Regions from separate parts of the Streptomyces sp. NPDC048496 genome, predicted to be linked through region 1. Evidence: riboswitches for the same ligand, from Rfam matches in the RefSeq annotation. Region 1 holds a riboswitch; each other region holds the start of a gene.
The links. A riboswitch is a leader RNA that binds a small molecule or an ion and turns the genes downstream of it on or off. The one in region 1 is predicted to bind cobalamin.
Positions count from the first base shown of each region.

Region 1 (3,797 bases):
CCGCGACCGGTCGCGGATGCGACGCTGTTACGGTCGCGACCGCTGCCGGGTCCCAGTCCGCGTCCTCCATCGCCTGGACCAGGGCGCGTGCCTGCTCCTCGGCCTCGTCGGCGGTGGTGCGGGTGGCAGCGGACTCGTCCAGCCCGAGTGCCTCGCGCAGGCCGGGCAGCGACGCCGTACCGCCCCAGATCTGGCGGGCGCGCAGGATCGCCAGGACCAGGTTGACCCGGTCCGCACCGGCCGGAGCACCGCCCAGGACGTGCAGGCCGTCGCGGATCTGGGCGTCCTTGATCTCGCAGAGCCAGCCGTCCAGATGCATGATGAACTCGTCAAAACCCTCGTCGTCCGGGCGGTCGTCGAGCCCGAGGTCGTGGTCGAGCTTGGCGGCCTGGATCAGGGTCCAGATCTGGGCGCGGATCGCGGGCAGTTTCGCCGGGTCCATCGCGGCGATCTGGGCGTGCTCGTCGAGGAGTTGCTCCAGGCGCGCGATGTCGCCGTAGCTGTCCGCGCGGGCCATCGGCGGCACGAGGTGGTCGATCAGGGTGGCGTGGACGCGGCGCTTGGCCTGCGTGCCCTCGCCCGGGTCGTTCACCAGGAACGGGTAGACGAGCGGGAGATCACCCAGTGCCGCGTCCGGGCCGCAGTCCGCGGACAGGCCCGCGTTCTTGCCGGGCAGCCACTCCAGGTTGCCGTGCTTGCCGAGGTGGATCATCGCGTCGGCCCCGAAACCGCCGTCGTCCCGCGCCGCCGCGATCCAGCGGTACGCGGCCAAGTAGTGGTGCGAGGGCGGCAGATCGGGGTCGTGGTAGATCGCGATCGGGTTCTCGCCGAAGCCGCGCGGCGGCTGGATGAGAATGAGGAGGTTCCCGCGGCGCAGGGCGGCGAGCACGATGTCGCCCTCCGGATTGCGGGAGCGGTCCACGAACATCTCGCCGGGCGGCGGACCCCAGTGCCGCTCGACGGCGTCGCGGAGGCCGGCCGGGAGCGTGGCGTACCAGCGCCGGTAGTCGGCGGCCGGGATACGGACCGGGTTGCGGGCCAGCTGCTCCTCGGTCAGCCACTCCTGGTCGTGGCCGCCGGCCTCGATCAGGGCGTAGATCAGCTCGTCGCCGTCGCCGGAGACCAGGCCGGGGAGTTCGTCCTCGGGCCCGAAGTCGTATCCCTCGGCGCGCAGTCGGCGCAACAGGGCGACGGCGCTGGCGGGGGTGTCGAGCCCGACGGCGTTGCCGATACGGGAGTGCTTGGTCGGGTAGGCGGAGAGGACGAGTGCCAGACGCTTGTCCCCGGCCGGGATGTGGCGAAGCCGTGCGTGGCGTACGGCGATTCCGGCGACGCGTGCGGCGCGTTCGGTGTCGGCGACGTACGCGGGCAGCCCGTCCTCGTCGACCTCCTTGAAGGAGAACGGGACGGTGATCAGCCGGCCGTCGAACTCGGGGACCGCGATCTGGCTGGCCGCGTCGAGCGGGGAGACACCCTCGTCGTTGTCCTCCCAGTCGCTGCGCGAGCTGGTCAGGCAGAGAGCCTGCAGGATCGGTACGTCGAGTCCGGTGAGCGCACCCGCGTCCCAGGACTCGTCGTCGCCGCCCGCCGATGCCTCGGCGGGCCGGGTGCCGCCCGCGGCGAGGACGGTGGTGACGATGGCGTCGGCGGCGCGCAGTTCGTCGATGAGTGCGGGTTCCGGGGTACGCAGCGAGGCGACGTACAGGGGGAGGGCACGGGCGCCCGCGTCCTCGACCGCCCGGCAGAGCGTGTCGACGAACGCGGTGTTCCCGCTCATGTGGTGGGCGCGGTAGTAGAGCACCGCGATGGTCGGGCCGTCGGTGGCGCGCGCGGTGCGCTCCAGGGGTCCCCAGGACGGTGCGGGCGCCGGGGGCTCGAAGCCGTGGCCGGTCAGCAGCACGGTGTCGGAGAGGAACCGGGCCAGCTGGTCCAGGTTGGCCGGGCCGCCGTGCGCCAGGTAGGCGTGGGCCTCGGCGGCGATCCCGATCGGGACGGTGGAGGCGGCCATCAGCTGGGCGTCGGGGGCCTGTTCGCCGGTGAGGACGACGACCGGCCTGCCGGTGGCGAGGACCTGGTCGAGCCCTTCCTGCCAGGCGCGGACACCGCCGAGGAGGCGTACGACGACGAGGTCGGTGCCGTCGAGGAGGGCGGGGAGGTCGTCGAGCGACAGGCGCGAGGGGTTGGCGTAGCGGTAGGTCACCGGACCGTCCGCGGCGCGGGCGCTGAGCAGGTCGGTGTCGGACGTCGACAGGAGCAGAATCATGCGGCGTCGGGCCTTCCTCGGGGTGTCCACGCCCCGGGCGGTGTCGAAATGGGGTCTCCCCTGCTCGAGCGGGGTCGAGAGCTCGGGGAAGGGAGTTCCTGACTCGCCCGGCCGCCCAGGCCGGACTCACAGTGGCGGGACCGCGCCGGACTCGCACCGGGCTTCCTCCCCTATCGCCGTCTTAGAGGCCTCGCACGTAGGTGGGGCGGCGTCGCGTGCCGATGGGCGGCGCCTGGCGGCGTTGTCGTCGGTCGACGACGCTCCGCGTCGCCTCCCTCCTCCGCCTTGCCAGGCTTGCCCCTCGCCCCGCTCCTTCCTCCACCCCACCTACGTGCGAGGCCTCTTAGAGCCTGTCGGGTGACCTTCGATCGGAGAGCGGACGCGGCGTGGTGCGTGCGATTCCAAGGCGCCGGGATGGCCTCGTAGCGGAGCTACTAGGGCATTTCGGCAACGCCGGAAGCGTGCGTGCCACGCCGTGACCGCCCGATCAGAGGTCGCCCGACAGGCTCTTAGGCGACGCCGGGCCGGGTGGCCCGTTGCTAGGCATAGTAAGGGCCTTGCATCGGATGGGATTCATACAGCTCGGAATGATGGTCGGTATGCTCGCCGCCATGTCCACTTCCGACACCCCGCCATCAACCCTGGGGGAGCCCGTCTCCCGTGACCGCGGCGATGCCTGCCCGGGGTCGCTGCGGCTCCACCGGGCGGACGACGGGGCGCTGGCGCGGGTCCGGATCCCCGGTGGCGTGCTGACTGCCCGACAGGCGGACGCGCTCCACGGTGCCGCGCGGGAGTTGGGCGACGGTGAGCTGCATCTCACTTCGCGGGGCAATGTCCAGTTGCGCGGCCTCGGCCTGGGGTGCGGCGGACGGCTCGCCGAACTCCTGTCCGGGGCAGGGCTGCTGCCGTCCCGGAGCCATGAGCGGATACGCAACGTCGTGGCCTCCCCGCTCTCCGGGCTCGACGGCCGGGGCCACCGGGATGTCCGGCCGTGGCTGACCGCGCTGGACGCGCTGTTGTGCGGAAGTGACAAAGCGGCCGGGTTGTCCGGCCGCTTTCTCTTCGCGCTGGACGACGGCCGTGGTGACGTTGATGCCCTGGGTGCGGATGTGACGTTGCTGGGGCGGAGCGACGGGAGCGCGCTCCTGCGGGTCGGGGCCGCGGAGGCAGTGCTGAGGGTCTCCGGGGACGACGCGCCGCGCGCGGCGCTCATCGCCGCCGAGACGTTTCTGGCGGCGGCGCGGGAGACGGGCGCCTGGCGTGTGAGCGAACTTCCGTTCGCTGCCGAGGAGTTGCTGGATTCGGTGAGGGCGGCGCTGCGGGTGGCCGGTGCCGCGGAGCGCGTACCGCCGGCGACGGCGGCGCAGGAGCCCGCGTACGGCGTCGTCTCCACCGCGGTCTGTGTGGGGGTGCCGCTCGGGCGGCTCACCGGTGCGCAGTGGGCGAGCCTGTCCCGCGTGGGCCGCGAGCTGCGGCTGACCCCGTGGCGGAGCGTCGTCGTGACGGGCGTGACGCCCGGCGACGCGGCGGCGCG
Region 1 is NZ_JBICXB010000048.1:34,952-38,748, reverse strand. It holds gene cobN (cobaltochelatase subunit CobN) at 1-2,263, opposite strand, end outside; cobalamin riboswitch at 2,335-2,472, opposite strand; gene cobG (precorrin-3B synthase) at 2,863-3,797, shown strand, end outside.

Region 2 (3,797 bases), on a different contig from region 1:
CCGCTGATCTTCACCTTCCTGCCGCGCCTGTGGTCGGTCTCGCACAAGCACGGGTACGTCACCACCTCGGACTTCGTCCGAGGTCGCTTCGGATCGAAGGGTCTGTCGCTGGCGGTCGCCGTCACCGGCATCCTCGCCACGATGCCGTACATCGCGCTCCAGCTCGTCGGCATCCAGGCGGTGCTGGACGTGATGGGCGTCGGCGGCGGCGAGAACACCAACTGGTTCGTCAAGGACCTGCCGTTGCTGATCGCGTTCGCGGTGCTCGCCGCGTACACGTACTCCTCCGGGCTGCGCGCCCCCGCGCTGATCGCGTTCGTCAAGGACGGGCTGATCTACCTGGTCATCGCGGTGGCGATCATCTACATCCCGATCAAGCTGGGCGGCTTCGACGACATCTTCGCCGCCGCGCAGGAGAAGTTCGCGGGCCCGCCCGGAGGGAAACCGACCGGCGCGCTGGCTCCCGCCGAGGCCAACCAATGGACCTACGCCACTCTGGCGTTGGGCTCGGCACTGGCACTGTTCATGTATCCGCACTCGATCACGGCGACGCTCTCCAGCCGCAGCCGCAATGTGATCCGGCGCAACACCACGATCCTGCCGCTGTACTCGCTGATGCTGGGCCTGCTGGCGCTGCTCGGCTTCATGGCGATCGCCGCCGGAGTCAAGGTGGAGAACGGACAGTTGGCGATCCCGCAGCTGTTCGAGAACATGTTCCCCGACTGGTTCGCCGGCGTGGCGTTCGCCGCGATCGGCATCGGCGCGCTGGTTCCCGCCGCGATCATGTCGATCGCCGCGGCGAACCTGTTCACCCGGAACATCTACAAGGACTTCCTGAAGCCCGACGCGACCCCGGCCCAGGAGACGAAGGTCTCCAAGCTGGTGTCGCTGCTGGTGAAGGTCGGTGCACTCGTCTTCGTCCTCACCATGGACAAGACGGTCGCGATCAACTTCCAGCTGCTCGGCGGGATCTGGATCCTGCAGACGTTCCCGGCGCTGGTCGGCGGCCTGTTCACCCGGTGGTTCCACCGCTGGGCGCTGCTCGCGGGCTGGGCGGTCGGCATGGCGTACGGCACGCTCGCCGCGTACGGAGTGGCGAGCCCGACCCACACCCAGGCGCACTTCGGCGGCTCCTCGAAGGAGATCCCGGGGATCGGCGAGATCGGCTACATCGGTCTGACGGCGTTCGTGCTTAACGCCGTGGTGACGGTGGTGCTGACCTTCGTCCTGAACGCGGTGAAGGCCCCGGCGGGCGTCGACGAGACCTCCCCGGCGGACTACACGGCGGACACGGGCGACCCGGGCGTCCAGGTGGAACTCCCCTCGGCCAGGCCCGAGTCGAGCCCGTCACCCGACGCGAGCCCGTCCGCCGGCTAGTGCCCTTCGTCCGGATCGGGCCCGATCCGGACGAAGGGCCCTGGTTCCCTCGCCGGACGGGCTGCACCCAGCCCGTCCGGCGTCACCCACCGGTACGGCACACTCCCGGCATGGACCTGTCGATCCGCCGAATTCCGGATGCTCGCCGTCGCACGGGCGGCGCGCGGCCCCGGGGCGGGCGAGGCGCTCGTGCGGGCCTGTATCGACCGGGCACGGGCCACGAAGGGCGTCGCGCGGCTCGTCCTGTCCACCCAGCCGACCATGTCCGGCGCCCACCGGATCTACCATCGGCTCGACTTCGTACGCACGCCGGAACGCGACCGGGATCCCCTTGCGGGCCTCGCGCTGCTCACGTACAGCCTGGGCCTCTGAACCGATTCGACACAACATGTGGGGGCCACCTCATCGGACGGCCCCCACATGTATGCTCGTGCTCGCTGTCGCCGCAGGGAAATCCGGTGCGAATCCGGAACTGTCCCGCAACGGTATGTTCAGGGCCCTTTTGCGCACCCTGAAAGTCCGAGGACCTGCCGACAGCGCGTCCGGCTCGACCGATCCGGACGCCCAGACGTCCGGGCCTCGCGGATGGGCCGGTGGACGCCGCACACAGTGCTGCCCTCCTTCTTCGGGCATGCCTCCACGCGGCTGCCCCGCTCCCCCGCCGGCCCCGAGCCGAGCGAGGGAGAGCACCACGTGACCATCGCGCCAGCCGATCCGGCTTCAGTCGCCGAGTCCGCGGGAACCACGAATGACGGACCCGGGACCGCACTGCTGCGGACCCTGACCGACCTCACTGCCGATCTGCCCGACACCGACCCCGGCCGCGTCGCCGCCGCCGCGCTGCGCGGCCGCAACGCCGCGTCGGACGAGGCGGAGTTGCGCGCGCTGGCCACCGAGGCCGCCGCGGGTCTGATCGCCGAGGACCCCGCGTACTCCCGGCTCGCCGCCCGCCTCCTGACTCGCACCATCGCGGACGAGGCGGCCGGTCAGGGCGCGCTGTCGTTCTCCGCGTCGGTCGCCGTCGGCCACCGCGAGGGTCTGATCGCGGACCGTACGGCCGCGTTCGTGGCGCTCCACGCGGCCCGGCTCGACGCGCTGGTCGAGCAGTCCCTCGCCGACGGCGCCGACGACCGGTTCGGCTACTTCGGGCTGCGGACACTGCACAGCCGCTATCTGCTGCGTCACCCGCTCACCCGCCAGGTCATCGAGACGCCGCAGCACTTCATGCTGCGCGTCGCCGCCGGTCTCGCCGAGGACGAGTCGGTGCGCGCACTGGACGAGGTCGCCGCACTGTACGGCCTGATGAGCCGCCTCGACTACCTCCCCTCCTCCCCCACACTCTTCAACTCCGGCACCCGGCACCCGCAGATGTCCTCCTGCTATCTGCTGGACTCGCCGTTGGACGAGCTCGACTCCATCTACGACCGCTACCACCAGGTGGCGCGACTCTCCAAGCACGCGGGCGGCATCGGCCTCTCGTACTCCCGGATCCGCGCCCGCGGTTCGCTGATCCGCGGCACCAACGGGCACTCCAACGGCATCGTGCCGTTCCTGAAGACGCTCGACGCCTCGGTCGCCGCAGTGAACCAGGGCGGCCGCCGCAAGGGCGCCGCCGCCGTCTACCTGGAGACGTGGCACGCGGACATCGAGGAATTCCTGGAGCTGCGCGACAACACGGGCGAGGACCAGCGGCGTACGCACAACCTCAACCTGGCGCACTGGATCCCGGACGAATTCATGCGCCGGGTCGACGCGGACGGCGACTGGTCGCTGTTCTCCCCCGCCGACGTGCCGGAACTGGTCGACCTGTGGGGCGACGAGTTCGACGCCGTGTACCGGGCCGCCGAGGCCAAGGGCCTGGCCCGCAAGTCGATGCCCGCGCGTGAGCTGTACGGCCGGATGATGCGGACGCTCGCGCAGACCGGTCAGGGCTGGATGACGTTCAAGGACGCCTCCAACCGGACGGCCAACCAGACCGCCGAGCCGGGTCGCGTCGTCCACTCGTCGAACCTGTGCACCGAGATCCTCGAAGTCACCGACGACGGCGAGACCGCCGTCTGCAACCTCGGTTCGGTCAACCTCGGTTCGTTCGTGGCCGACGGCGACATCGACTGGGAGCGGCTGGACTCCACCGTCCGTACCGCCGTGACGTTCCTCGACCGGGTCGTCGACATCAACTTCTACCCGACCGAGCAGGCCGGCCGCTCCAACGCCCGCTGGCGTCCGGTGGGGCTGGGCGCGATGGGGCTCCAGGACGTCTTCTTCCGGCTGCGGCTGCCGTTCGACTCCCCCGAGGCCCGCGTGCTCTCCACGAAGATCTCCGAGCGGATCATGCTCGCCGCGTACGAGGCGTCCTGCGACCTCGCCGAGCGGTCCGGTCCGCTGCCCGCCTGGTCCGAGACGCGTGCCGCCCGCGGCGT
Region 2 is NZ_JBICXB010000006.1:169,037-172,833, reverse strand. It holds gene mctP (monocarboxylate uptake permease MctP) at 1-1,377, shown strand, start outside; partial or broken gene ACGFSA_RS09380 (GNAT family N-acetyltransferase) at 1,504-1,749, shown strand; cobalamin riboswitch at 1,789-1,927, shown strand; gene ACGFSA_RS09375 (ribonucleoside-diphosphate reductase subunit alpha) at 2,071-3,797, shown strand, end outside.
Region 2: another riboswitch for cobalamin. It lies ahead of ACGFSA_RS09375 (ribonucleoside-diphosphate reductase subunit alpha); the one in region 1 lies ahead of cobN (cobaltochelatase subunit CobN).

Region 3 (3,797 bases), on a different contig from region 1:
GCAGCGACTTCAGCAGCCGGGCCGGGTTGGCGAGCGAGTTCGCCGCGCCGATGCAGATCAGCAGCGTGGCCAGCTTCGCCCCGTCGTACAGCGCGAAGAGCAGCTGCTCGGCGGTGACCCGGCCGCCGATCCTGACGCCCTGCGCCCAGTTCGGCAGCGGGACTTCGGGGAGGGTGAACACCAGGTGCGTACCGGGGATCGGCGAGCCGAGGAAGACGGAGAACAGCAGCCGCACGGCGACGACGAACAGCCCGATCTTGATGAACGCCCCGTACGAACGCGCCCACGGCGCGTCCGTACGGCGCGCCGCCACGACATATCCGGCCACGCCCACCAGCAGCCCGAGCAGCAGCGGATTGCTGGTCCGGGACGCGGCGGTGGCCAGCCCGAGCGCCCACAGCCACCAGGCCCCGGCGGGCAGGGCATTGCTGCGGGTCGCCGCGGGCGCCCGCAGTGCATGGCTGAGCCGGGCCGCGCCGGGGGAGGCGGTCATCCGCGCCGGCGGCGGGCCTGCAGGACGGCGGCGATGCCGAGCAGCAGGACGGCACCGAGCCCGACGAGCATCCCGGTGGACGGACCGCTGCGCCCGTTCCCGGGGTGGGTGGACGAGGGAGAGGCGGACGCCGGGTGCCCGCTGCCGGAGACCTGCTCGCCGCAGCCCGAGGCGGGGTAGCCGGAGATCGCGCAGAGCAGGGCGTCGCTGCTGTAGCGCAGCGGCTTGGCCACCGAGGCGAGCGCCTCGGCGGTACTTGCCCCGGGGGCGACCTGCGCGCAGGCGGTGCGCAGCGCGGGCGGCGTCTCCCCGGCCGGGGCGTCCGCCGGCGTGCCGGGGTCGATGACGAGCGCGACGCGCTTGGTGCTGTCCTTGGCGGGGGTGTCCGCGCAGACCGTCGCGAAGTCGGGGGTGCGGCGCGGTTTCGCCGAGTCCTGGGAGTCCTCGCTCACGGAGAACCGGAAGCCCTGTACCGCCCCGTCGTCGGGCTGGACGAGCGAGGGGCCCTGGGTGGCGTAGGCCCAGCCGGACCCCTTGCCTTCCCAGAACGACCAGTAGCGGTAGCCGGCCGCATGGGCGGTGCCCGCGCCGAGCACGGTCAGAGCGGCGCCGAGCACCAGCAGCAGTGCGACGGCCACCCGTCCGGCGAACGCATTCCCCGCACGATTCCCCGCTCGGTTCACGGCTGCTCGGTCTTCCGGCGGCTGCTGATGAGGAAGCCGATGCCCGCACCGGCGGCGAGACCGATACCGACCAGCCACCACACCCCGAGACCGGCGTCGTCGCTGGTGCCGTCCTCGGCCGAGAAGTCGTTTGGGGTCGCACTGGGCGTGATGACGGCGGCGGGCGCGGGACCGCTCGCGTTCAGCGCCCGGACCAGGTCCACGCCGCCGAAGTCGCGGGCGTCGGCGCCGGTCGCGTGCGCGGCCAGGACCAGCTGGGCGTAGGCGGCGGGGCCGCTCTCCTCGGCCCAGCTCCTGGAGTTCTTCTGCAGCCAGCCGACCGCACCGGCCGCCTTGTTCTTGTGGCCCGCGGAGGCCAGGGCGACGACCGCGTCCGCGGTGTTGCCGAAGTCGGGCTGCGGGGTGGTGTCGTCGGCGCCCGGCATCGGCGGCAGGTTCAGGTGGTTGCCGTTCTTCGCGAGGGCGCCCGCGAGGTAGAACGCGCCGTTCTGGGCGGCCTGCTCCGGCTTGACGACGTCGCCCTTCCGGCAGGCCGGCGGCTTGCCCTCGACCGCGGCGTTGTCCCCGGCGGCCAGCCCCTTGCCCATCGAGCCGAGCACGGCGGCCGCTGTGGCGTCCGCGTTCGCGGCGAGCTTCCCGGCCTTGTCGGGCTGGTACGCGAACGCGCCGCCGTCCGGGCCGCCGCACGGGATCGCGAGCGCGAGCAGCGCGTCGTACGGGGTTTTGCCGCCCGGATTCGTCATGTCGCCGATCCGCTGGCCCTGCCAGGCCAGCGCGCCGATCACGATCGAGGTGGAGTTGGCGTCGCTGGGGGAGCCCGCGTTGTAGCCCCAGCCGCCGTCCTCGTTCTGGACGGACTTCAGCCAGCGGACGCCGTTGTTGACGATGTCGCGGTGCCCGCCGACATCCGCCAGCGCCTGCACCGCGGCGGCGGTCGCGTTGGTGTCCAGCATGGTCTTGGCGTCGCACGGCTTGGAGACATCGGCGCGGTACGAGGCGTAGGCGCCGCTCGCGCACTGCTGGGCGATCAGCCAGTCCACCGACTTCGCCGCGGGCACGACCCCCTCGACGCGCTGGGCGAGGAAGGCCAGCGACTGCCGCCAGACCCCGTCGTACGTCGGGTCCTTGGTGCCGTACAGCCCGGAGGGCAGCGCAACGGACGGGGTGGGGGAGGCGGACGGCGCCGCGACCGCGGCCGGGGCAGCGGCCGCACAGAGCACGGTGGCGGTGGCGGCGAGCGCTGCTGCGCTGCGGCGTACGGTCATGGCGGGCTGAGCCTCTCCTGGTGGGGAACCGGGCACAGGCACACTCAGGCACCAGGCTCCGGCCCCGTATTCCTCGACGGTGCCGGCCACCGGGGTTCCGGTGACGCGAGCCGGTCACGACCGCGGACAGGGCATCCCGACTCACCGCTGTGTCAGCGGCTCACGGTTGCGTGGTCAGTGCCGGATTTGCACCGGCTTCCCCCTGAACGGGCATGATGACGACTCGCACACTCTACCGGGAGGTAGCCCGCTCGCCCCGGGCGGAGGGCTGCCTCACACAGCGATGTACGTCACCGGCCCGCTGCCTGGCACAGCCTCCGCGCGCCCCAGCTTCACCAGTCGGCGCACATGAGCCTCCGCCTCGGAGACGGCAATGTTCCGCGAGCCGTGCGGGATCTGTTCCCAGGGCCGGTTCCACTCCATCCGCTCGGCCAGTTGCCACGGCGTCAACGGGGTGGTGAGCAGGGCGAGCAGCCCGGTCAGCCGCTCCTCGTGATGGTCGAGGAGTTCCCTCACGCGCCCTGCCGCGTCCGTGAACGCGTACTGGTGGGCGGGCAGCACCTCGGCGACCCCGAGCCGGCCGATGCGCTCCAGCGAGTCCAGGTAGTCGCCCAGGGGGTCGGTGACCGTCGCGTCGTCCGGGTCCTCGTACAGCCCGATGTGGGGGCTGATCCCGGGCAGCAGATGGTCGCCGGAGAAGAGACGGCCGCGGCCGGGCAGATCGGCCGGATGGTCCTCCTCCAGGTGCAGGCAGACATGGCCGGGGGTGTGGCCCGGCGTCCAGATCGCCCGGAGCCGCCGGCCCGTGAGGTCGAGCAGCTCGCCGGGGACGATCTCGCGGTCCGGGAGGGCGGCGCGCAGTCCGGGGAGCGTGCGCATCCGGCCGCCCGTGCGGGCGGCGCGCAGTGGGGCGAGGTGCTCCTCCGGTGCGCCGGCCGCGGCGAGCTTCGCCGCGAGGTAGGTGAGCCAGGTGCCCGGTTCGGACTCACGGGTGCGGCGGACGATCGCGGTGTCCGCGGCGTGCATCGCGATCCACGCCCCCGAGGCCTCGCGGACCTGTCCGGAGAGTCCGTGGTGGTCGGGATGGTGGTGGGTGATGACCACGCCGTGGATGCCGGCGATGTCCACACCGACGGCGGCGACTCCGGCGACCAGGGTGTCCCAGGCGTCGGGGTCGTCCCAGCCGGTGTCGACGAGGACCGGCCCGCGGTCGGTGTCGAGGACATGCACCAGGGTGTGGCCGAGCGGGTTGTCCGGGATCGGGACCTTGATGGACCACACGCCGCCGCCGTGCTCGGTCACCTGTGTCATGGGGCTTCCCCTCTCCCGACCCGGCCCGCGGCCGCGCTGCGCCAC
Region 3 is NZ_JBICXB010000010.1:25,682-29,478, forward strand. It holds gene ACGFSA_RS13140 (energy-coupling factor transporter transmembrane component T) at 1-493, opposite strand, end outside; gene ACGFSA_RS13145 (SCO2322 family protein) at 490-1,131, opposite strand; gene ACGFSA_RS13150 (prenyltransferase/squalene oxidase repeat-containing protein) at 1,173-2,441, opposite strand; cobalamin riboswitch at 2,549-2,683, opposite strand; gene ACGFSA_RS13155 (MBL fold metallo-hydrolase) at 2,715-3,752, opposite strand.
Region 3: another riboswitch for cobalamin. It lies ahead of ACGFSA_RS13150 (prenyltransferase/squalene oxidase repeat-containing protein); the one in region 1 lies ahead of cobN (cobaltochelatase subunit CobN).

Region 4 (3,797 bases), on a different contig from region 1:
CTCGACGATCGAGTATCCGTATTCGACGATGATCGACAGGTCGACCGCCGTCTGGACCTCGCCGACCTCGACCTTGACACCGCTGGTGACGGACTGACTTCCCGCTCCGGGCACCCGCTCCCGCACGGCCCCCATACCGCGGGCGAATCCCCCTCCCATGCCCTGGACTCCGGGCACGCCACGGGCCGCCAGCCCGGCGATCTTCGCCACCACGCCGTCGGCGATCGTGGTTCGGCCCCGCGACCCAGGTTCCGTTCGGCGGTTTCCGCCGTGCGGTCCTGCTCCGTGCGCGGCCTCGGATTGCGGGCGGGTGGTCTCGGGCCGGTTCACCTGCGTTTGATCGGTCATGGTCGGTCGCCCTTCCGAAGGGAGAAGGTGGATTCGAACGCCTTGGTCAGTTTACGTACCATTTGTCAACATTGCTCGAGCGGTAGGGGTTGGTAACTGCTTGCCGGTGAGTGGCGCACGAGGACGGTTTAACTCGATCGTGTGATGGTGGGCTCGTGGGCTTGCTCAGGAACGGTATGTGGGCGGACCCACGGGCGCCTGCCGCGGAGGGGATGGGTGGGTACTGGCGGCGTTGTGGGGGGTCCGGCCTCGGGCGCTCGCCTCAAGGTGCCGGCGGGGAGGGGAGGTACAGTCCGCCACCGGCAGGGCGGGCCGGCCCGGCGGTGGAGGCCGACGCCGGGTTACGGGGCGTCGGTTCCGGTGCTCAGGGACCGCCCGCAGCGCAGGTTCCAGCGGCCGGACCGGCCGCTGAGCTCTGTCAGTGTCAATGGGGCGACATCCAACCGCCAGAACGCCTGCGGCGGAAGGCCCAGCGCGTGCACGATCGCGGCGCGCACCACCGCGGGTTCGACCACGGCGATCACGCGGCCGTCCCCGGCGCCGTCCCGATGCGACGAGTCCAGCCAGCCGCCCACCCGCGCACACAGGTCCAGCAGCGACTCACCGCCGTGCGGTGCCGCCGAAGGGCCGGACAGCCAGACCGACACCGCCTCCGGCTCGGCCTCGCTCACCTTCGCCAGCCGCTGCCCGCTCCAGCGCCCCAAGTCCCAGCCGCGGAGGGCCGGTTCGGGTTCGGACCGCAGCCCCAGCGCCTCGGCGGTCCCGGCGCACCGCTCGTCCGCTCCGCACACCCGGCGATCGGCGGCAGGCACCGCGGCAGCGGCCGCACGCGCCCGCCCGACACCGGACGCGTCGAGCGGGGCGTCGCCGTCGAAACGGGCTTCACGCAGCGCAGCATTGAGCGCCGGCGAGATCAACATCACTTGTACCGTCAACACCGGTGTCAACTCCCTGAACTGTGGCCTTTCGGGTAAGCACACCACGGCATCCGGGCCTTCCGGCCCCGCAGATGGCGCCATGGCGGCGCGTGCCCGCAGGCGGTAAGGTCGCGATGAACATGACGACGGTGTGACGGAAGTCCGGTGAGAATCCGGCACGGTCGCGCCACTGTGAACCCGTACCCCTGCGGGAAGTCAGACCCGGCACTGTCGTCTCAGGCACCACGATCGGGACGCGTGTTCCCTCAGGAGGTTCTGCCATGGCACAGACTGCTGCCCCCGCAACCGTCGCCACACCCGCCATCACCCCCATCTCGCTGAAGGCCATTGCCCCGTGGGCGGTCTTCTTCGGCATCCTCATGCTCGTCCTGCTGTACTTTGTCGGCGCCGAGCAGGGTGCCACCGCTGTCATCTCCGGCGAAGGTGTCCACGAGTGGGTTCACGACGGTCGCCACCTGCTCGGTTTCCCCTGCCACTGACACGCCGCGCACCTCAGGGGAACCGCTCATGAACTCCATATCTGTCAGAGCGCTGCTCGTCCGCGGCATGCTGGCCGGACTTGCCGCCGGCGCGCTCGCTCTTGCCGTCGCCTACTTCCTCGGTGAATCCCGGGTGGACGCGGCGATCGCGCTCGAAGAGGCTCACGGCCACGAGCACGGCGGCGAGGAACTTGTCAGCCGCACCATGCAGTCCACCGCGGGTCTCGCCACCGGTGTCCTGGTCTTCGGTGTGGCGATCGGCGGCATCGCCGCGCTGGTCTTCTGCTACGCCCTCGGCCGCATCGGCAGGTTCGGCCCGAGGGCCACGGCCGCATTGATCGCGTTCGGCGCCCTGCTGACCGTGTATGTCGTGCCGTTCCTCAAATACCCGGCCAATCCGCCGGCTGTCGGACACCCCGACACGATCGGCCAACGCACCACCCTGTTCTTCCTGATGGTCGTCCTCAGCGTGCTGTTGGCCGTCGCTGCCGTCATCTTCGGCAAACGGCTGGCTCCCCGCCTGGGCAACTGGAACGCGTCCATTGCCGCGTCCGCCGCCTATGTGCTCGTCATCGGGCTGGCCTACGCCTTCCTGCCCTCGTTCAACGAGGTCGGCAAGGGCTTCCCGGCCAGTCTGCTGTGGGAGTTCCGCCTCGCCACCCTCGCTGTTCAGGCCACGCTGTGGACCACGTTCGGTCTGGTCTTCGGCTATCTGACCGAGCGGCTGCTGGTGCCGAAGGCCGGCACGGTGACGGCCGGGGGCGGTACCACGTCCCACGCCACAGCCGCTGCGAGCTGAGGCGCCGGCCGACTCGTCGGCCGTATGACGGGAGAACCCGCCGGGAAGCCCCGGCGGGTTCTCCCGTCTATGCGGCGTCCGTCGCGTCGGTCGCTTCAGCCACGTACGTCGCATCCGTTGCGTCCGACGCCTCCGACGTGTCCGACCAGTCGATCAGGAAGTGCTTCACCCGGTCGTCCGCCCTGACGAACCGCATGCCTGCCGCCACCATGACGTGGTGGGACGCGATGTTGTCGAGGTCGGCATCGCCGTTCACGGCGGCGATGCCCTCGTCGCGGGCGAACTCCAGCAGCGCCCGCAGCGCCTCGGCGGCGTACCCCTTGCCGCGCGCCGCAGGGGTCAGGCCGTAGCCGATCGTCACCTGCCCCTCCGCGTTCGGAGCGCCGTGAAAGCCCACTCCGCCTATGGCGTGTCCGTCCTGGCGGAGGCGGATCTCGTAGGCGCCGAACGGCTGGGGGTTGCCGGTGTCGGCGCAGTGTTCCAAGAAATGTCCGGCCCCGGCCGCGTCGCCGTCGGTCGGGTACTCCGGTGCCCACAGGGCGCCCGGCCCCGGACGGCGGGCCACTATGTTCTCCGCCTCGGCGGGACTCAACGGGTGGAGTACGAGTCGAGGTGTCAGAAGATCTCCCATGACTCGTCGGAATATCACGGCGGCGAGCTTCGGCGCACCGGAATTATCGGAATTTTTGCTGCCTGAGGGAGTGGGTAGCAGGGCTGGGTGACGCTGATACGTGTTGTTCTCGCTTTGTTGTCGTGTTGCCACAGGGGTGCGGCAGGGGCAGGGCCAGCGGGTTTGCATGTTGCACTGTGCTGTGTCGGGTGACAGGGTCGGCGGAATGGAAAATGTGTTCTATTCCTCTCGAGGGTGGGAGGACTGGGATGTCCCGGCCAAGCCCGCGATCCCGGAGGGGATGCCGGTCCTGATCGATGACGACCTCTTCTTCGAGGACGTCTCGGGGCCGCGGCCGACTGTGGCGGTGAACCGGTGGCTTCGTGAGCTGCCGACGAATGGGTGCCCGGCGCCGAAGTCGTGTACCTACTACGCCCGCACGGTGAAGGAGTGGATGGAGTTCCTGGCCGAGCACGGGGTGGGTCTGTTCGACACCCGGATGCGGCTGAAGTCGGCCCTGGGCGCGTACGCCGTGTACCGGGCGACCGGGCCGATCAAGCACCGTTTCGAGGCGTCGACGTGGAACCAGAACGTGGGCATCCTGGCGAGCTTCTACCGATGGG
Region 4 is NZ_JBICXB010000026.1:85,470-89,266, forward strand. It holds gene ACGFSA_RS22635 (Asp23/Gls24 family envelope stress response protein) at 1-348, opposite strand, end outside; gene ACGFSA_RS22640 (histidine phosphatase family protein) at 690-1,268, opposite strand; adenosylcobalamin (AdoCbl) riboswitch at 1,395-1,543, shown strand; gene ACGFSA_RS22645 (CbtB domain-containing protein) at 1,547-1,765, shown strand; gene ACGFSA_RS22650 (CbtA family protein) at 1,794-2,564, shown strand; gene ACGFSA_RS22655 (GNAT family N-acetyltransferase) at 2,632-3,195, opposite strand; gene ACGFSA_RS22660 (hypothetical protein) at 3,401-3,797, shown strand, end outside.
Region 4: another riboswitch for cobalamin. It lies ahead of ACGFSA_RS22645 (CbtB domain-containing protein); the one in region 1 lies ahead of cobN (cobaltochelatase subunit CobN).